2 regions of the Microbacterium cremeum genome follow, and region 1 is predicted to be linked to the other one. Evidence: predicted binding sites of a transcription regulator. Region 1 holds the regulator's gene; the other holds the start of a gene.
What was found. Region 1 encodes HspR, which represses chaperone genes until heat shock. Its sites were predicted from a motif close to AAGTTGAGTCNNNNNGACTCAACTT; they were not measured.

Region 1 (10,647 bases):
TTCCACGTCGCGTCGTCGAGCACGCCGGACAGGTCGTCCGTGACGATCGCGTCGGTGACGACGCCTTCGCCGCGCTGCGTGATCGTGACCGTGTACGTCACCGTGTCACCGGTGCGCACGGCGGTGCCGGATACCGGATCCGCCGTCTTCGCGTAGACGTACCCGCCCGTCTTGTGCAGGGTGCGGCACTCCTCGGTGCCGTCGGCCGCGGTCACGCATGAGCCGGCCTCGGAGGGCGAGGTCACGACATTGGCGAGCGTCGTGTCGCCCCCGCCGGTCACCGTCACGGAGTAGGTGATCGTCGCGGTTTCCCCCACGCCGAGAGCACCGTTCCAGGTCAGCACCGGCCCGTCGACGACGGCCTCGCCCGTCGTGGCAGCGACGTCGCCGTTGTACGAGGCGTCATCGAGCACGCCCGACAGATCGTCGACGACGGATGCCGCCACCCCGGCGGGGCCGACCTGCTCCACGGTCACGGTGTAGGTGATGACGTCCCCTGCCTGCACGTCGCTGTTGTGCACGGGATCGGCCATCTTCGAGTACTCGAACCGGCCCGTCTCGTGCGTGGTGGTGCAGTCGGGGTTGCCGTCGCCGGCCGGCACGCACTCGCCGTTCTCGCCCGGCGCCACGACGTTCGTGAGCGTCATGTCGCCCGCGCCCGTCACCGTCACGGAGTAGGTGACCGTCACCGTCGCGCCGACCGCGAGATCACCGGTCCACTCGATGGTCTCGGCATCCGCGTCGAACGACGCCTCGCCCGCACTCGCGACCAGCGCATCGTCCCAGGTCGCATCGTCCAGCACGGCCGCCAGGTCGTCATCGAACGACGCTGCCGTGACCGCACCAGGACCCCGCTGGGCGACGGTCACCGTGTACGTGATGGTCTCGCCCACCGCGACATCGCTGCCCGGCGTCGGGTTCGACGTCTTGGCCACCGTGTAGTCGCCCGTCTGGTGCGTCGTGGTGCAATCCGCTTCCTCGACACAGCCGTCGCTGGTGACCACGTTGGTCAACGTCATGTCGCCGGCACCGGTCACCGTGACCGAATAGGTCACCGTGACCACGGCATCCACCGCCAGGTCGCCCGTCCACGAGACCGTCGGCTCGGCGTAGTCGGCCGTGCCTCCCGTCGCGGCGAGATCGTCGTTCCACGTTGCGTCATCCAGCACCGCGGTCAGGTCGTCGGCGAACGATGCGCCCTCCACCGACGCGGCACCGAACTGGCTGACGGTGACGGTGTACTCGATGGTGTCGCCGATCTGCACGTCGCTTCCCGTCGCCGGGTCCGAGGTCTTCACCGTCTCGTAGCGGCCGGTCTGGTGTTCGGTTTCACACTCGGCGGCGGTCTCACAGCCGGGCGATTGCACCGTGTTGCCGATCAGCGTGTCACCGGCAGCGGTCACCGTCACCGAGTACGTCACCGTGGCGACATCACCCGGGCCCAGGTCGCCCGTCCACGAGATCACCCCGTCGACGAACGTGAACGTGCCCGCCGACGCGACGATGTCGTTGTTGAACGTCGCGTCGTCCAGCACCTCGGTGAGGTCGTCGTTGAAGAACTGAGCCACCACGCTGCCCTCACCGGACTGGGTGACGGTGACGGTGTAGGTGATGACATCGCCGATCTGCACATCGCTGCCCGACGCCGGGTCGGACGTCTTCACCGTCGTGTACGAAGCGGTGTAGTGCTCGGTCTCGCACACCTCCTGCGAAGCACAGCCATCACTGGTGACGACGTTGTGCAGGTGGGTGTCTCCGGCGCCGGTGACGGTCACGGTGTAGGTGATCGTCACGACCTCGTCGACCGCCAGATCACCCGACCACGACAGCTCCTGCGTGGTCGCATCGAACCCGACCGTCCCGGCGGAGGCGGTCAGCTCGTCGTTCCAAGTGGCGTCATCCAGCACGTCGCTCAGGTCATCTACCAGAGAGGCACCTTCGTACTCGGCCTCACCCACCTGGGTCACCGTGATGGTGTAGGCGATGGTCTCGCCCTCGTCGACGTTCGAGCCGTCGACGGGGTCGGACGACTTCACCACGGTGAAGTCGGCGATCGGGTGCTCCACCGGCGGGCAACCGGCGTCCGGGCATCCGGGGCTGGTCACCCCGTTCTCCAGGAAGTAGCTGCCACCCTCCGCGAGCGCTGCCGAGTCCTTCACCGTCACGGTGTAGGTCACGGTCGCCACCTCACCGACCGGGACCGTACCGTCCCACGACAGCACGCCGTCCGTGATCGTCGCAGTTCCCACCGAAGCCGTCGGGCCCGCTGTCAGATCAGCGTCGTCCAACACCGCCGACAGGTCGTCGGTGAACTGCGCCACCGCGGGAACAGTGCCCTCCTGGGTCACCGTCACGGTGTAGGTGACCTCGTCACCCGGGTTCAGCACCGTCCCCGGAACCGGGTCAGACGACTTCACCGTGGAGTAGTTCACCACCTCGACCCCAGCCGGATCGCAGAGGATCGTCGGCGCCTCGGCGTCCGGCGGGGTCGCCGCCGTGCCGCAGGCGTTGTTCACGACGCTTCCGCCGCCCGTCATGGTGGCGACGAACTCGTGCACCTGCTGCTCGCCTCGGGCGAGCGATGCCACGGTGAAGGATCCCTCCGGGAAGAGGCTGTCGGTGATCTCGAGATCAGTCACCGTGCCCTGTCCGATGTTCTCCACCACGATGCGATACGGCACCTCGTCACCGACTCGGTATGTCGGATAGTCGGCGGGCGTGTTCGCGTCGTGCCACACGCCGTCGGAGTCCTGAACGTACTTCTTCAGGTTGACGGCGTAGCAGTTCGCGATCTCGGTGACCGCAGACGACAGCATGGGAAGCGCCGAGTGCTCGGCCCACGAGCCGGCCGAGTTCACCAGGATCTGGCCCGGCTTGTTGTCGTCGGCGGCGGGCTCCTGACAGCTGGTGCCGGCAGGCGTGCTGAAGTCGATGCGGATCGTCTGTGTCGCGCCCGGAGCGAGCTCGGGGCCGATGATCCGGATGGCGGTCGGGTTGTCGACCGCAGTCGTCGACCATCCCACGGTGTTGCCGGCAACCGATCCGGGCGTGCCGCCGTTGGAGGCATCGCGCGGGTCCGAGCTCAGGGAGGCCAGCGGTGCCGTCGTGAAGTACACCGTCGAACCAGCGGGCGCGACGACGTCGGTCACCGTGTAGGTGCCGTCGATGTCCGTTCCGCGACCGTCGCCGACGGCGGGCAGGATGTCGATGGTGTCGGTGAAGTCGCTCGGCTCGGGGTCCTGCGAGTTGATCGTCAGCACCCACGACGAGCTGTCGCCATCGAACGACAGCACATTCGCGGCGGCGGACTTCCCGAAGACCGTAGCCGAGGCGCTGGGCACCGTCACCGTCGCGGCGGCCGTGCGGCCCGGCGTGCTCGCGGGGCGGTTGTCGCCGATCGTATTGATGACCGCGACGTTCGTGAGCCGGGTTCCCGGTGCGATCACGCTGTCGGCCGGGCGCTGCGCCTGGTACCTGATCGTCTGGAACACGTTCGGGGTGACCCCGGCGAAGTTCCACGTGAGCGTGCGCCCGTCCGGGCTCACGCTCGTCGGGGCGGGCTGGCCCGTGCCCGGCACGTAGACCATCCCCTGCGGCAGCGTGTCGACGACGTCGAACGTCGCCGGCGGCGGGCTCGTGACGAGGTTCTGCGCCTGAGCGCGGAGCGTGTAGGTCACGGGGACTCCGGGCTGCGCGGTGGTGTCGGAGACCTCCTTCTCGATCAGTCCCTGGGCGCCCTGCAGACGGTAGACGTCGCGAAAGCCGTTGGTGTTCGGGCCGTAGGTGCTGCCCGGGATCACGGTTCCACCGCCTATGGTGCTGAGATTGACCCAGTTGTTCAGCGTCGGATACCCCGGGAATGCGGTGGCGACGTTGTACGGGGCGTTGAACGTTCCGACGGTCCAGCCCTCCCCCGAGGTGGGGGCTGCCGGATCGATGTGCCCGAAGGCGCGGAGGAACGTGTGGGCGGAAGTGTCGACGGCCGGGTCCCACGTCATCTTCACAGCAGTCACGCCGGCCGGAAGAGCCATCAGGATGTCGGTGCTGATGCGAGGGTCGGTGAGAGAAGTACCGGGCGCCGGAGTGGCCTCGATCCACATGGCACTCGGCGCCGCCTGGCCGCAGGTCTCGGTCTTCGTGTCGATCGCCTGGGTGGTGTAGAAGAACCGCGCCGTCTCGTAGTTCTCATAGCCGTCGAGGCCGCCGCCGTTCCAGCCGCCGCCCTCGAACGAGGTCGGGACGAAGGCCGGGTTCTGGTTCATCGTGCAGAGGCCCGCCAGCTGCGCCCCACCGGGGCCGCTGTATCCGTTCCAGACGAGGCTGTTCGCCTGGTGGTAGAGCGGGATCGGCCCGACGTTTCCGGCAGCGACCTGCTCGTCCCAGTTCTCTTCGGTGATCCCGGGTTGCGGCATGACCGCGTCCAGGCTTGTGCCTGGGCTCACCCACAGGTTGTCATCCCACGCCGTCCGCGAGTTCGCCGGCGATCCGATCCAGTGGTTGCTGAATCCGCCGGGCGGAGTGAGCGTGGCGCTCGAGACGTTGTTCTGTGCGTTGCCGTCAGGCTCTGAGACACCGTCGTCGAAGACGAACGCGCCGGGCGACGCGGTGAATGTGTACGTGGTGATCGCGGTCACAGCTGCGGGAATGCTGAACTGCACGGTGCCCGAGGCGATGTAGACGCCGTTGCCGGGGAGCGGCTGACCCATGCTGTCGTTGACCGGCGCGTTGACCAGCGTGTAGTCGAGATCCGAGAGCGAGACGGTGTAGGTGGTGCCGGCACCGCTCACGCTGCACGTCGGGAAGTTGGTGCGGTCCGCCCGCTCCGGGTGGGAGAACGGTTGACCCGTAGAACGTGAGGACGCGTCGATCGGCACGCAGCCTTCCCACGCGAGACCGTTGGTCGCGCCGGCGATGTTCGCGCTGATACTCACCGGGAACGAGTAGCTCGCAGGTCCCGGTCGGCTGCCCGCGTCCAGGATGAGCGAGTAGTTCATCTGAAGGAAGGGCCGGTTGCCTCCCAGGCGGCTCGCCTTTGTCTGTCCCTGGCCGGTCTGGCCGGGAGCCTGGACGAGCGACAGGTCCATGCCGTGCACGTACGTGATCGGCAGCGGACCGGGGTCGGCCGGGCCGGCTTCGGCGACCGCGGAATCCGACGTCGCCGTGCCCACGACGGTCAGGTCGCCGCCTTCCGTGGACGTGGCACGGACCGGGGCCTGGATGACCGAGGCGGTGCCTTCGGTGATCGTGCCGAAGTTGCACAGCAGGGTCGTGCCATCCTCCGAGATCGCGGAGGCAGGGGTGACATCCGTGGTCTTGCAGACCTGCGGGATGCTGGTGAAAGCGCCGTTGCCCACGGTGAGCGTGGCGCGCACGTTCTCCACCGGCTCGTTCGAGTACGGGTCCTCGGCGTCGTTGGTGTTCACGTGGAACTCGGCGGTCACCGGCTGTCCGAACGGCGCCTCGGTCGGCGTCGGATCGCCGGCCCAGTTGGCGGTGATCTCATGCACCGACAGCGGCGCGGCCTGAGCGGCAGCTGTCGGCAGAAGCGACAGGATCAGGGCGGCGACTCCGGCGAATGCCGTTGCCGCAACGCGGCGGCGGCCAGATGATCGCTGCACGTGAGATGTCGGAACTGAGTTTTCTGGCGCGATGAGACGACTCAAGATTTCCCCCCTTGGGAACGTCACAGGGTTCGCGCCGGCTTGGCACGCATGCCCTTGAATCGTTCCTATCGGGATTCTGAGAGTCTTCTCAGAATTTCACCCGGTCCTTCACCCCATCACCCGGGAGTCGGCGTCACGTCGAGGTTTCGTCGTCGTCCTCGGTCTCGGCGGCCTGCGAGAGCGGCTGGCGCGGGTGCCACACGACGAGTTCGGTCGCACGGCGCACGCGGGTGCCGTGGCGCAGCGTGACGACGGCGCCGGTCGATCCTGCGGCGAAGACGCGGGCTCCTGGGCGCTTCTCGAGCTCGGCACGCACTCGCTCCTCGAGGTCGCGGACGCGGCCGTGCAGCTCGCGCACGCGGTCTTCGAGCTCGAGGATGCGCGCGATGGCGGGAAGACCGATGCCGTCGGCCGACATGCGCGCCACCTCGCGCAGCTGCGCGATGTGACGCAGCGAGTAGCGACGCGAGCCGCCCTGGGTGCGGGCGGGCACGACCAGCCCGAGCCGGTCGTACTGGCGGAGGGTCTGCGGGTGCATGCCCGACAGCTCGGCGGCCACCGCGATCGCGAAGATCGGGGCATCCTCGTCGATGTCGTGCTGCTCACCCATGCGTCTCACCTCCTCGTACCCGGTCGTTGAGCGAGCTTGCGAGTCGAAACGCAGAGACGAGACGCCTCGCGCACACGCCGAACGTCGGCTCGAGGCGTTTCGTCTCGCTCGTTCCTCGCTCGCTCAACGACCGGCCTCATGATCTCAGCCGCGCGCCTTGGTCATCAGGTCGGCGCGCGGGTTCTCCTTCGGCTCGAGGTCGTGGAAGCGCTCCAAGGCTTCGCGTGCGGCGTCGTCGAGGTGCGACGGCACCGCCACCTGCACCTCGGCGAGCAGGTCGCCGGTGCCCTTCTGGGTCTGCACGCCCCGGCCCTTGACGCGGAGCACCCGGCCCGATGGCGTTCCGGGGGCGACCCGCAGCTTGACGGGGTCGCCGCCGAGAGTCGGCACCTCGATCGTCGCGCCGAGCGTGGCCTCGGTGAACGTCACCGGCACCGTGACGCGGAGGTTCAGGCCGTCGCGGGTGAACACCGGGTGCGGCCGCACCGCCACCTGCACGACGACGTCGCCGGGCTCGCCGCCGTCGGGCGACGGGCGCCCCCGGCCGCGCAGCCGGATCTTCTGCCCGTCCGACACGCCGGCCGGGATCTTCACCTTGAACGGCTTGCCGTCCTCGCCCTGCAGCGTGATCGTCTCACCTTTGGTGGCGGTGATGAAGTCGATCGTCGTGCGCGCCGTGACATCGGCGCCGCGCGTCGGCCCGCCGTACCCTCGGTACCCGCCGGAAGGCTGGCCGAAGCGGCCGCTGCCGAAGCGGCCGCCCTGCTGCTGGTTGAACATCGCGAAGATGTCGTCGAAGTCCTCGGCGTTCTGGTAGCGCGCGCCGCGGCCCTGCCCGAACATGCTGAAGACGTCTTCGAATCCGCCGGCGCCCTGACCACCCGCCGTGAAGCGGGCACCCGAGCCCATGGCGCGGATCTGGTCGTACTCCTTGCGCTGCTCGGGGTCGGACAGCACCGAGTAGGCCTCGCTGATCTCCTTGAACTTGGCCTCCGCCGCCGCATCGCCCTGATTCGAGTCGGGGTGGTACTTGCGCGCGAGCTTGCGGTAGGTCTTCTTCAGGTCGGCGTCGCTGACGTCCTTCGAGACGTCCAGCATCGAGTAGAAGTCCTTGTCGAACCAGTCCTGGCTGGCCATGCCGCCTCCTCGGTCACTCGGCGGGAACCGCGACGACGACCTTCGCCGGTCGCAGCTCCACCGAGCCGAGGCGGTAGCCGATCTCGACGACCTCCAGCACGGTCGCCTCGGTCGTGCCGGGGGTCGGCACCTGGAAGATCGCCTCGTGGTGCTGCGGGTCGAACGCCTCGCCGGCCGCGCCGTAGGTGCTGAGGCCCATGCGCTCGGCCACGCCACGCAGCTTCTCGGCGATCGCGGAGAAGGGCGAGCCCTCTTCGAGGTCGCCGTGCTTCTCGGCACGGTCGAGGTCGTCGAGCACCGGCAGCAGGCCCTTGGCGACCGCGCCCTGAGCGCGCTCGATCTCGACCTCGCGCTGCTCCTCGGTGCGCCGGCGGTAGTTGGCGTACTCGGCCTGCAGACGCTTGAGGTCGTTCAGCAGCTGCGTCTCGAGGTCGGCGAGCACGGCGTCCTCGGCGGCCGCTTCTGCGCTCTGCGCGGCACCGAGGATGTCGTCGACCGTGAGCTCGTCGCCCTCGGCCTCGTCCTGCGGCCTCTCGGCCTGCTCACCGGCGGTGTCCTGGCCCTCCTGCGGGTCGGACCCGGAAGCGTTCGCTTCCGGGTCCTCGCCACCGGGGACCTCGGTGTCATCGAAGTCCTTGTCGGCCATGGTTACTTCTTTTCCTCTTCGTCTTCGACGACCTCGGCGTCGACGACGTCCTCATCGGAGGTCGCGGACTCCTGGGAGTCACCGGCGTCGGCGGCCGAGGCATCCGTCGCCTGCGAAGCCTGGTTCGACGCGTAGATCGCCTCGCCCAGCTTGGTCTGCGACTGCGACAGCGTGTCGAACGCGGTCTTCACCGCGTCGTCGTCGTCACCGGCGAGCGCGGTCTTGAGCGCGTCGACGTCGGCCTGCACCGACTCCTTGACGTCGGAGGGCAGCTTGTCGTCGTTCTCCTTGATGAGCTTCTCGATCGAGTACGAGAGGGTCTCGGCCTGGTTGCGCACCTCGGCGGCCTCGCGGCGCTTCTTGTCTTCGGCGGCGTGCTCCTCGGCCTCGCGCACCATGCGCTCGATGTCGTCCTTGGGCAGCGACGAGCCGCCGGTGATCGTCATCGACTGCTCCTTGCCGGTGCCCTTGTCCTTCGCCGACACGTGGACGATGCCGTTCGCGTCGATGTCGAACGTGACCTCGATCTGCGGGATGCCGCGAGGAGCCGGGGCGATGCCGGTCAGCTCGAAGGTGCCGAGCGGCTTGTTGTCGCGCGTGAACTCGCGCTCGCCCTGGAACACCTGGATCGCGACCGACGGCTGGTTGTCGTCGGCGGTCGTGAAGGTCTCGGAGCGCTTGGTCGGGATGGCGGTGTTGCGCTCGATGAGCTTCGTCATGATGCCGCCCTTGGTCTCGATGCCGAGGCTCAGGGGGGTGACGTCGATCAGCAGCACGTCCTTGCGCTCGCCCTTGAGGACGCCCGCCTGCAGCGCGGCGCCCACGGCGACGACCTCATCGGGGTTGACGCCCTTATTGGGTTCCTTGCCGGTCTCCTGCTTCACGAGCTCAGACACGGCGGGCATGCGGGTCGAGCCGCCCACGAGCACGACGTGGTCGATGTCGCCGACCTTGATGCCGGCCTCGCGGATGACGTCCTCGAAGGGCTTCTTGGTGCGGTCGAGCAGGTCCTTGGTGAGGTCCTCGAACTTCGCGCGCGTGATGGTCTCGGACAGCGACACCGGCCCCGAGTCGGTCAGCGACAGGTACGGCAGGTTCACCGACGTCGAGGTCGAGCTCGACAGCTCCTTCTTCGCCTGCTCGGCCGCCTCCTTGAGGCGCTGCAGGGCGATCTTGTCGTTCGAGACGTCGACGCCCGTGGTGTCCTTGAACTGCTTGATGAAATAGTCGACGAGACGCTGGTCCCAGTCGTCGCCGCCCAGGCGGTTGTCACCGGCGGTCGCGCGCACCTGGATCGTCGAGAAGTCGTCGTCCTTGCCCACCTCGAGCAGCGAGACGTCGAAGGTTCCGCCACCGAGGTCGAAGACGAGGATGAGCTCGTCCTCCTTGCCCTTGTCGAGGCCGTACGCGAGGGCGGCGGCGGTGGGCTCGTTGATGATGCGCAGGACGTTCAGGCCCGCGATCTCGCCAGCCTCCTTGGTGGCCTGGCGCTCGGCGTCGTTGAAGTACGCGGGGACGGTGACGACGGCATCCGTCACGGTGTCGCCGAGGTACTGCTCGGCATCGCGCTTGAGCTTCTGGAGGATGCGCGCCGAGACCTCCTGCGGCGTCCACTTCTTGCCGTCGACGTCGAAGCCCCACGTGGTGCCCATGTGACGCTTGACCGACGAGACGGTGCGGTCGACGTTGGTGACGGCCTGGCGCTTGGCGGTCTCGCCGACGAGCACCTCGCCGTCCTTGGTGAATGCGACGACCGAGGGGGTCGTGCGGAAGCCCTCGGCGTTGGCGATGACCTTGGGCTCGCCGCCCTCCAGGACGCTCACGACCGAGTTGGTCGTACCGAGGTCGATTCCGACAGCACGTGCCATGTGTATCTCTCCTTCGTGGGGGCGACGACGGATGCCGGCGCCCGCGGTTCGTGTGAAAAGCCGGGCTCGCGGACCCAAAGCTGAGTCGCGATGGCTCAACGATACGCCGGGGTGCGGCATCCGTCAATTCGAACTTGATACGACTCGACTCAACTTGCTCGAAGCGGCGCGGTCACACGGTGGCCTTATGCGCGAAACGCGCGCGCCCTAGAGTCAGCTCAGAACGACCGCGGGCGAACCTTGGGAGGGGTCATGCGCACGACGAGAACGAGGATGATCGGCGGTCTGACCGCCGCGGTGGCGGTGCTGGCCGGCTTCGGCGCCACGGGGGCCGTCGCGGCGCCTCCCGACACCGCCGGACCGCGGTACACCGCGGGATCGGACGGGGCGGGCGACCCGTACTTCCCCTTCTCCGGCAACGGCGGCTACGACGTGCAGCACTACGATCTCGCGCTGACGTACACGCCCCCCGCCGTGGCCCCCGCACCGCTCCAGGGCAGCCTCTCGGGTGTGGCGACGATCGACCTCGTCGCGACGCAGGACCTCGACCGGTTCAGCCTCGATCTGCGCGGGATGGACGTGACGGCGGTGACGGTGGGCGGCAAGCCCGCCGCCGAGGTCGGCGTGCCGGCCGGCGGGGCCGAGGTGCAGGGCGCGGCGTACTGGCAGCAGCAGGACGACGCCGCCCGCCGGTGGGAGCTCACCGTGCAGCCACGTCCGAAG
Region 2 (10,647 bases), 1.5 Mb from region 1:
CCGGCGACATCATCAGCCGCAAGTGCAACGTGCCGCACTTGTACCGGCTCGAAGTATTCGGCACGCCAGAAGATGTGGAACGCGTGAACGCGGGATTGGAACGATGGTGGGAACTCTGACCGAGGCCGACTTCAAGACGGAGGCGCGCTTCGAGGGCATGGACTATCACGCCCTCAACGCGATGCTCAACCTGTACGACGCGAACGGCAAGATCCAGTTCGACGCCGACAAGCGCGCGGCGCGGGAGTACTTCCTGCAGCACGTGAACCAGAACACGGTGTTCTTCCACTCCCTCAAGGAGCGGCTGGACTACCTGGTCGAGAAGGAGTACTACGAGCCGGAGGTGCTCGCGAAGTACTCGTTCGAGTTCATCCAGCAGCTCAACGACTTCGCGTACGGCAAGAAGTTCCGCTTCGAGACCTTCCTCGGCGCGTTCAAGTACTACACGAGCTACACGCTGAAGACCTTCGACGGCAAGCGCTACCTCGAGCGGTTCGAGGACCGCGTCGTCATGACCGCGCTGGCGCTCGCCGACGGCGACGAGGCGCTCGCGACGTCGCTGGTCGACGAGATCATCTCGGGCCGCTTCCAGCCCGCGACGCCGACCTTCCTCAACGCGGGGAAGGCGCAGCGCGGCGAGCTCGTCTCGTGCTTCCTGCTGCGCATCGAAGACAACATGGAGTCGATCTCGCGCGGCATCAACTCGTCGCTGCAACTGTCCAAGCGCGGCGGCGGCGTGGCGCTGCTGCTGTCGAACATCCGCGAGTCGGGCGCCCCGATCAAGCAGATCGAGAACCAGTCCTCCGGCATCATCCCCGTGATGAAGCTCCTCGAAGACTCCTTCTCGTACGCCAACCAGCTGGGCGCGCGTCAGGGCGCCGGCGCGGTGTACCTGTCGGCGCACCACCCCGACATCATGCGGTTCCTCGACACCAAGCGCGAGAACGCCGACGAGAAGATCCGCATCAAGACGCTGTCGCTCGGGGTCGTCATCCCCGACATCACGTTCGAGCTCGCCAAGAACGACGAGGACATGTACCTGTTCTCGCCGTACGACGTGCAGCGCGTGTACGGCGTGCCGTTCGGTGACATCTCGGTGAGCGAGAAGTACCGCGAGATGGTCGACGATCCGCGCATCAAGAAGACCAAGATCAACGCGCGGGAGTTCTTCCAGACCCTCGCCGAGATCCAGTTCGAGTCGGGCTACCCGTACATCATGTTCGAAGACACGGTGAACCGCGCCAACCCGATCAAGGGCCGGATCAACATGTCGAACCTGTGCAGCGAGATCCTGCAGGTGAACACGCCGACGACGTTCAACGAGGACCTCTCGTACGACCAGATCGGCAAGGACATCTCGTGCAACCTCGGCTCGCTCAACATCGCCCTGGCGATGGACGGCGGCGACCTGGCCCGCACGGTCGACACCAGCATCCGTGCGCTCACGGCCGTCAGCGACCAGAGCCACATCCGCTCGGTGCGCTCGATCGAGGACGGCAACGACCGCTCTCACGCGATCGGCCTCGGCCAGATGAACCTGCACGGTTACCTTGCCCGTGAGCACGTGTACTACGGCTCGGAAGAGGGCGTCGACTTCACGAACATCTACTTCTACTCGGTGCTGTTCCACGCGCTGAGCGCGTCGAACAAGATCGCGATCGAGCGCGGCGAGGTCTTCGACGGCTTCTGGGACTCGAAGTACGCCAGCGGCGAGTTCTTCGACAAGTACATCGAGCAGGAGTGGGCACCGGCGACCGACAAGGTCAAGGAGATGTTCGCGGGGCACCACATCCCCACGCAGGACGACTGGCGCCGGCTGAAGGCGTCGATCCAGCAGCACGGCATCTACAACCAGAACCTGCAGGCGGTGCCCCCGACCGGCTCGATCTCGTACATCAACAACTCGACGTCGTCGATCCACCCGATCGCGGCGAAGATCGAGATCCGCAAGGAAGGCAAGCTCGGTCGCGTCTACTACCCGGCGGCGTTCATGACGAACGACAACCTGGAGTACTACCAGGACGCGTACGAGATCGGCTACGAGAAGGTCATCGACACGTACGCCGCCGCGACCCAGCATGTCGACCAGGGTCTGTCGCTGACGCTCTTCTTCAAGGACACCGCCACCACCCGCGACATCAACAAGGCGCAGATCTACGCATGGCGCAAGGGCATCAAGACGATCTACTACATCCGCCTGCGTCAGATGGCACTCGAAGGAACGGACATGTCCGAGTGCGTCTCCTGCACGCTGTGACCATCGGTCGTTGAGCGAGCGCAGCGAGACGAAACGCGAAGAAAGAGAAATCATGAGCGAGAAGCTCCAGCTCCTGGATCACGTCCAGGCCATCAACTGGAACCGCATCCAGGACGACAAGGACCTCGAGGTGTGGAACCGCCTCGTGAACAACTTCTGGCTGCCCGAGAAGGTGCCGCTGTCGAACGACATCCAGTCGTGGAACACGCTCACCCCCGAGGAGCAGACCCTCACGATGCGGGTCTTCACCGGCCTGACGCTGCTGGACACCATCCAGGGCACCGTCGGCGCGGTGTCGCTGATCCCGGACGCGATCACGCCGCATGAGGAAGCCGTCTACACGAACATCGCGTTCATGGAGTCGGTGCACGCGAAGTCGTACTCGTCGATCTTCTCGACGCTGTGCTCGACGAAGGAGATCGACGAGGCGTTCCGCTGGTCGGTCGAGAACGAGAACCTTCAGAAGAAGGCTCGCATCGTCATGGAGTACTACCGCGGCGACGAGCCCCTCAAGCGCAAGGTCGCCTCGACGCTGCTCGAGTCGTTCCTGTTCTACTCGGGGTTCTACCTGCCGATGCATTGGTCGAGCCGGGCGAAGCTGACCAACACGGCCGACCTCATCCGCCTCATCATCCGCGACGAGGCCGTGCACGGGTACTACATCGGCTACAAGTTCCAGCGCGGACTCGAAACCGTCGACCAGGCCACGCGCGACGACATCAAGGACTACACGTTCTCGCTGCTGTACGAGCTCTACGACAACGAGGTTCAGTACACGCAGGACCTCTACGACGGCGTCGGCCTCACCGAGGACGTCAAGAAGTTCCTGCACTACAACGCCAACAAGGCGCTCATGAACCTGGGCTACGAGGCGATGTTCCCCGCAACGGTCACCGACGTGAATCCCGCGATCCTCTCGGCTCTGTCGCCGAACGCCGATGAGAACCACGACTTCTTCTCGGGGTCGGGCTCGTCGTACGTCATCGGCAAGGCCGAGGCCACCGAAGACGACGACTGGGACTTCTAGGAATCTCAGATCGACCGATGGTTCGACCAATCGGCGTGTCGTGACGCCGATGCCGTCGACGCGGCCGTCTCGCGTTGGTACCGTCATCACGGGTGTCCCCAGCACCCGCGGACGCGGTGTCCCCAACGCCGCTCCACGCCGCGGAGCTCGCTCGCCTTGGGGGAGTGCGATATTCGCGGCGGTCGGGTCTCGGTGTCCCCAGCGCCGAGGCCCGGCCCTTCCGACGTCTCGACCCCCGAGGGAACGACCGACATGACGAAGACGGCATCCGGGTACGTGACCGTCGGCGATCTGCGCATGTACTTCGAGACCCACGGTGACGAGCGCGCCGACAAGGCTCCGCTGCTGCTCCTGCATGGCGGCCTCTTCGACATCGACCAGCAGTTCGGCCCGTTGCTTCCGGGCCTGTCGGCGGGGCGCCGTGTCGTGGCCGTCGATCTCCAGGGGCACGGGCGCACGAACGACATCGACCGGCCGTTCTCCGCCGCCGCCTTCGCCACCGATGTGCTGGCCGTACTCGATCATCTCGGGATCGAACGGGCTGACGTCTTCGGCTTCAGCATCGGCGGCTCCGTCGCGCTCGAGCTCGGCATCCGTCATCGCGAACGCGTGAACAGGCTGGTCGTGTCGTCGGTGTCGTTCCGTGCCGACGGCATGCGCGGGAGTGACAACGCCGAGGCGGTCGGCGCGATGACGGTCGACATGATCGCGGGGACGCCGATGGAGCAGGCGTACCTGGCGAAGTCGCCGCACCCCGACCTCGAGCACCTGCAGGGTCTGCTCGACCGGCTCGGAGCCTCGTACGCCGGCGGGTTCCCGGACTGGGCCGACGACGACATCCGCGGGATCGCGGCGCCGACCCTCCTCACGGTCGGCGACGCCGACATGGTGCGTCTCGAGCATGCCGTGGAGTTCCTGCGCCTGCGCGGCGGCGACGTCAACGGCGACTTCGACGGGGTGCCCGCCTCGCAGCTGGCGGTGTTCCCCGGCACGAGTCACTTCTTCGGACTGGCGCGCACCGACCTCGTCCTCGACGTCGTGCTGCCGTTCCTCGACGGCGGAACCGCATCCGGCGGGGGCGACGCGAACGCGTGAGCGTCCGGCATCCGGTCGTCAGCGCCTCACCGAGGCGGTCACCGTGAACTTGCTGTTGCGCGCGACCTGACGCGTCGGCCCGACGATCCGCTCGAGCGCCGGGCGGTAGCGCAGCGCCGAGTTCCACACCGCCCACAGTTCGCCGCCCGGCCGGAGGACGCGCGCCGCGTCGGCGAACATGCGCGGAGCGATCCCCTCGTGGATGGCGGTGCCGGAGTGGAAGGGCGGGTTCACGGCGACGAAGGCGGCGGAGGCGTCCGGCTGCGACGCGAGCATGTCGTCGCGCACCACGTCGACCCGATCGCCTACGCCGTTCGCGTCGGCGGTGGCACGCGCCGACGCGACGGCGGCGGCGGACTGATCGCAGGCGATGACGCGGATCCCCGGATGCCGCAGCGCGAGGGCCGTCGCGATGACGCCAGTTCCGCACGCCAGGTCGATGACGGCCCCGCCGCCGGGGGCGGCCTGCGGGAGGTGCTCGAGGAGGAACCTCGTGCCGATGTCGATGGCGGTTCCCGCGAAGGCGCCGCCGAACGCGCACACCACCATTCCGTCGTGCTCGGCGTGGCGCGCCAGGGGGTCGCGACCATGGTGTGGACCGCGTGCCACCAGCACGCGTGACTTCTGGCGCGCGTGCGTGACGTCGACGCGCTCGAAGTGCTCGCGCAGCACGTCGTTCATCGCGAGCGACATGTGCTTGATCCTCCCGCCCGCGTACACGACGACTTCGGGCGAGGCGTGCGCGGCGACGAGCCCGGCCAGGTCGCGTAGCGCGTCGAGCGAGCGGGGCAGGCGCATCAGCACGACGCGCGCATCGCGCACGAGGCCGGCGTCCAGTGTGAGCGACCTGTAGTGCTCGCCGAGTCCGGACCGCTCGGCGTTCGCGGCAAGCGCCCGTTCGCCGGTGAGCGCGTCCTGGTGCACACGGATGCCGCGGCCGCCGTCCGCGGCCGCGCCGAGGGTCAGCGCCCCGTAGGCGTCGCCGATGACCGTGATGCCGTCGCCCGCCGCGCGGCGAGCGGACGCCGACTCGTCGAGGATCAGCCGGTCCGCGGCATCCGTCGCCACGAGGCCGGGCGCTTCGATGTCGGGCCAGCGCCGCAGCGTGTCGAACGAGAAGGTCACCGCTCCACCGTAGATCGCCGTCGACCGGGAATACGACCGAAGAGGAGCCGTTGAAGTTGATACGGCGGTGCTCAAGTTCGTAAACTTGACAGCACCTCACTCAAGTTCAGGAGAGACGGAATGCCCGAAGACTTCACCCCCTCGAGCGGCGCCGACGACAACGCGAGCTCGTTCGACGAGTTCCTCGCGCGCTACCTCGCGGGCGAGCGCGCCCGCGTGGAGCGCTCGATCGACCTCAGCCGCTTCCTCGGCGCGCGCACGCAGCAGCTGCTGCAGCGCGCCGGCAAGTACGCGCTCGAGCGCGGCCAGCTCGAGCTCGACGCCCTGCACGTGCTGAGGATCCTCGCCGCCGAGGCGCCCGCCAAGGACGCCATCGAGCGCATCGGCGCCGACGCCCGTGCCATCGTCCGCGCGACCGAGGAGCGGCTGCCCGCCGCCTCGAGTCCCGCCGACGTCGACGGTGCGGTGGTGACGCCGTCGGTGCAGCGCGCGCTCTTCCACGCCTTCCAGGTGGCGCGCTCGTCAGGCTCGACCTACGTCGATCCCGAGCACCTCTTCTTCGCGTTGGTGCTCGCGCAGGACACGCCCGCCGGTCAGGTGCTCGCACGCGCCGGGGTGACGGCGGAGGCCCTCACGCAGGCCGTCCGCGAGACGGTCGCGCCGGGCGGCGAGGCCACACCGGACGACGACACGGATGCCGCGGCATCCGGCACACCCATGCTCGACGCCTACGGCACCGACCTCACGGCTCTCGCCGTGGCCGGACGACTCGACCCGGTGATCGGACGCGCCGACGAGATCGAGCAGACGATCGAGATCCTCAGCCGCCGCACCAAGAACAACCCGGTGCTCGTCGGCGAGGCGGGCGTCGGCAAGACCGCGATCGTCGAGGGGCTCGCGCAGGCGATCGTCGACGAGGCCGTGCCCGAGCAGCTCGTCGGCAAGCGGGTCGTCGCGCTCGACCTCGCGGCGATGCTCGCCGGCACGCGCTACCGCGGCGACTTCGAGGAGCGCCTCACCAAGACGATGGACGAGATCGCCGCGCACCGGGGCGAGCTCATCGTGTTCATCGACGAGGTGCACACGGTGGTCGGGGCGGGCGGCGCCGGCGACGGCGGCATGGACGCCGGCAACATCCTCAAGCCCCGCCTCGCGCGCGGCGAGCTGCACCTCGTGGGGGCGACGACGCTCAAGGAGTACCGCGTCGTCGAGAAGGACCCGGCTCTCGAGCGCCGGTTCCAGCCCGTGAAGGTCGGCGAGCCGTCGATCGAGGACGCCGTCCTGATCCTCCAGGGCCTCAAGCCGGCGTACGAGGAGCACCACGGCATCGCGTACACCGACGAGGCGCTGCGCGCCGCCGTCGAGCTCAGCGACCGGTACCTCCCCGACCGCGTGCTGCCCGACAAAGCGATCGACCTCATCGACCAGGCGGGTGCGCGCCTGCGCCTGCGCCTGGGCGCCCAGGTCGACGTGAGCGCGCTCATGGCGCGCCTGGCGACGCTGGAGGCCGACAAGAACGCGGCCGTCTCGGCGGAGCAGTACGAGGAGGCGTCACGCATCCGCGACGAGATCGCCGCGGTGCAGGAGAAGCTCGACGACGTCTCGTCTCGCTCCGCCCGCAACACGGCCGATGCGGTGGCGGCCGTGGTCGGCGAGCCCGAGATCGCCGCGGTGATCAGCCGTGCCACCGGCATCCCGGTCGATCGGCTCACCGAGACCGAGCGCGAGCGCCTGGCCTCGCTCGAGGACGAGCTGCACGCGCGCGTCATCGGGCAGGACGACGCCGTGGCCGCCGTGGCCAAGGCGGTGCGGCGCAACCGCACCGGAATGGGCGACCCGCGGCGGCCGGTGGGATCCTTCCTCTTCCTCGGTCCGACGGGGGTCGGCAAGACCGAGCTCGCGAAGGCGCTGGCCGCGAGCCTCTTCGACGACGCGGGAGCGGTCATCCGCTTCGACATGAGCGAGTTCGGCGAGCGCCACACCGTGTCGCGGCTCGTCGGGGCGCCTCCCGGATACGTCGGCTACGACGAGGCCGGGCAGCTCACCGAGCGGGTGCGCCGCAACCCGTACTCGATCGTGCTGTTCGACGAGATCGAGAAGGCGCACCCCGACGTGTTCAACCTGCTGCTGCAGGTGCTCGACGACGGGCGCCTCACCGACGGCCAGGGTCGCACGGTCGACTTCCGCAACACTGTCATCGTGATGACCTCGAACCTGGGCTCGGAGTTCCTCGCCTCGCGCAGCGGCGCCATCGGCTTCATCGCCGACGGCGGCGGCGAGACGGGCTTCGGCTCCGAGAAGGACCTCCGCGACCGCGTCTTCGGCAAGCTCCGCGAGGCGATGCGGCCCGAGTTCCTCAACCGCATCGACGAGATCGTGCTGTTCCGCAAGCTCGACAAGCCGCAGCTGCGCGAGATCGTGCGGCTCCTGCTCGGCGCGGGCGAAGCGCGCCTGGGCAAGCGCGAGATCGCGTTCGAGGTCACCGAGGCCGCCGTGGACTGGCTCGCCGATCACGGCTACGAGCCCGAGTACGGCGCGCGCCCGCTGCGCCGCCTGATCCAGCGCGAGGTCGACGACCGCATCGCCGACCTCCTCGTCACCGGTGCGCTCGCCGACGGCGGGTCGGTGACGGTGGATGCCTCGGCGGAGGGCATCGTCGCCCGGGCGGAGGCGTTCGCGACTGCCGCGTGATGCAGTCGCCCCCCGAACCGGCTGCGGCTGCAGAAACCTGTCGCGGCGCACCCGATCTGGGGCGCCGCGACAGGTTTCTGGCGCCCTACGACGTGCTCAGGCGCCCAGCATCCGTTTCAGGGTCCGGGCGTTGCGTACGGCGTTGCCCTCGCCGTCGTTGTTGAAGTACGCGAAGACCTCGTGGCCGTCGACCTCCCACTGGCGCGTGCGCTCGGCCCACTCGGCCAGCGCCTCGTCGGAGTACGACCCGCGATAGAGGTGCTGACGATCGGGCCCGTGCAGGCGGACATAGACGAGCGGTGCCGTGACGCGCAGCACGTGGACGAGCTGGGCGCCGCTCATGATGCAAAAGGCGGCGCCGTGCCGTTCGAGAATGAATGTCGGCTCGATCTTCTGCCGGAGACGACGCTCCGTCTCGCCCAGCGCCGTGGGTGAAGCACTCAGCCCCGGTCTGTACAGACCGGGGCTGAGTGCTCAGTAGCAGATCGAGGTCTAGCGACGGTTGGTCAGCAGCTGCAGCACCGCAACCATCACCATGACCGCGCCCACGATCACGGGGTAGGCGGTGACCGCGCCATAGGGAATCGTGTTCAGCGGGTCCAGCCAGTCCGACGGCGCAGACGACCAACTGAATCGCATTGCGGCCATTACGACGACCACGAGAACGATGAGAATTCCGGCAGACAGACCGACGATGGGCCATCGCCACGCGATGACGACCGCGCCGGCGCCGACGAGGGCGGTCAAGGCGAGAGCCAGGGGACTGAACATGAAGTTCTCTGGGACTCGCACCGTCGAAGCCACGGCAACGAGGTAGTACATGACGGCCCCCGTTACGAGACCGATCACCACCGACAAGCCAACCTTGGAACCACTCGCTCGTGCTTTCCCCAATTCAGTCGGGGATACCGATGCGGACATCATCTACCTCCCTCAGACGCTGCAGGCCAGGTTCACGCTTGGGGACGACGCGACCAAGGATGAGCCGATGGCATTTTCTCCGTATCAACCCGTGGTCGCGGTGCCCGTGCAGGCTCTGGACGTTGTCCAGTAGTTGGTGAATCCAGGGTTTGCATCTTCTGCGTCCTGGCGCCACGCGAGTCATCCTTTGACTCGATCACGCGACACCGACTCATTGGACAAGCGGATTTCAACCATATCCAGATTGCGCATTTGTGCACCAGGCATCCGGAAGGACGACGGCAGCTACGAGGACGGCGCAACGATCGGCTACCACGTGGCCGTGCGGGGCAACCAGGCGGTGAGTCTCGTCGACGCGGCCGAGGGGCCTTGACCCCGGATCGTGGACACGGTGTCGTTTCGGTTGCTCGGTGCGGGCGAAGTGCGCCTGGCCCGCCGAGAGGTCGACCTCGTCGTCACCGAGGCCGCGGTGGAATGGCTGGCCGAGCACGGCTACGAGCCCGAGTACGGCGCGCGCCCGCTGCGGGCGGAGGCGTTCGCAGCCGCCGCGTGACGCAGTCGCCCCCCGAACCGGCTGCGGCTGCAGAAACCTGTCGCGGCGCACCCGATCTGGGGCGCCGCGACAGGTTTCTGCAGCCCTACGACGTGCTCAGGCGCCCAGCATCCGTTTCAGGGTCCGGGCGTTGCGTACCGCGTTGCCCTCGCCGTCGTTGTTGAAGTACGCGAAGACCTCGTGGCCGGAGCCCTCCCACTCTCGGATGCGCTCGGCCCACCACGCCAGGTCGTCGTCGGAGTACGAGCCGTCGTAGAGGCGCTCGGGGTCGGGGCCGTGCAGCCGGACGTACACCAGCTGCGCCGTCGCGCGCAGGATGCAAGGCAGCCGCGCGCCGCTCATGACGCAGTACGCGGCGCCGTGCCGCTCCAGGAGCGGGAAGATCGTCCCGTCGTCGGTCCATGACGGATGACGGAACTCGATGACCGGCCGGGTCCACGCGGGAAGCGCCTCGAGGAACGCGTCCAGACGCTCGTCGTCGCGCTCCATCGCGGGGTGCAGCTGCACGATGAGCGGGCCTCGGCGCCCGTCGAGGGCGTGGAGGCCGCGCGTGATTCGCTCGATCCACACGCCGGGATCGCGCAGCCGTCGGGCGTGCGTCAGCCCGCGGGGAGCCTTGACCGCCATCTCGAAGCCCACGGGCACGCGGTCTCGCCAAGAGGCGAACCGCGTGTCGGCCGGCCACCGGTAGAAGCTGCCGTTGAGTTCGACGGTGTCGAACTCGGAGGCGTACTGGTCGAGCCAGCCGCGCTGGTCGCCGCGGTAGAGCACGCCCCGCCAGTGCGGGTAGACCCAGCCTGAGGTTCCGATGCGCGCCATATCGACATCCTCCGTGGCGCGGCGGGTCCGCGGGACGGGGTTGCGGGGCGCGGGCGCCGCGGGTACGCGGGGCGGCGGCTTCCGCGACGTCGGTGCGTCCTGCCAGAGTGGACGCATGGCACGCATCGGCGCGATCTTCAACCCTTACACGCACTCTCC

Region 2: the regulator HspR is predicted to act here: its motif matches at 5,587-5,611, upstream of IM778_RS05630 (ATP-dependent Clp protease ATP-binding subunit).

What each region holds. Positions count from the first base shown of each region.
Region 1 is NZ_CP063812.1:3,724,821-3,735,467, forward strand. It holds gene IM778_RS16590 (DUF7927 domain-containing protein) at 1-5,663, opposite strand, end outside; gene IM778_RS16595 (heat shock protein transcriptional repressor HspR) at 5,797-6,273, opposite strand; gene IM778_RS16600 (DnaJ C-terminal domain-containing protein) at 6,418-7,410, opposite strand; gene IM778_RS16605 (nucleotide exchange factor GrpE) at 7,424-8,056, opposite strand; gene dnaK (molecular chaperone DnaK) at 8,059-9,924, opposite strand; gene IM778_RS16615 (M1 family metallopeptidase) at 10,177-10,647, shown strand, end outside.
Region 2 is NZ_CP063812.1:1,271,494-1,282,140, forward strand. It holds gene nrdI (class Ib ribonucleoside-diphosphate reductase assembly flavoprotein NrdI) at 1-119, shown strand, start outside; gene nrdE (class 1b ribonucleoside-diphosphate reductase subunit alpha) at 104-2,257, shown strand; gene nrdF (class 1b ribonucleoside-diphosphate reductase subunit beta) at 2,310-3,284, shown strand; gene IM778_RS05620 (alpha/beta fold hydrolase) at 3,537-4,379, shown strand; gene IM778_RS05625 (class I SAM-dependent methyltransferase) at 4,398-5,504, opposite strand; gene IM778_RS05630 (ATP-dependent Clp protease ATP-binding subunit) at 5,625-8,195, shown strand; partial or broken gene IM778_RS05635 (DUF72 domain-containing protein) at 8,292-8,570, opposite strand; gene IM778_RS05640 (hypothetical protein) at 8,688-9,047, opposite strand; gene IM778_RS05645 (hypothetical protein) at 9,508-9,669, shown strand; gene IM778_RS05650 (DUF72 domain-containing protein) at 9,766-10,488, opposite strand; gene IM778_RS05655 (LLM class flavin-dependent oxidoreductase) at 10,604-10,647, shown strand, end outside.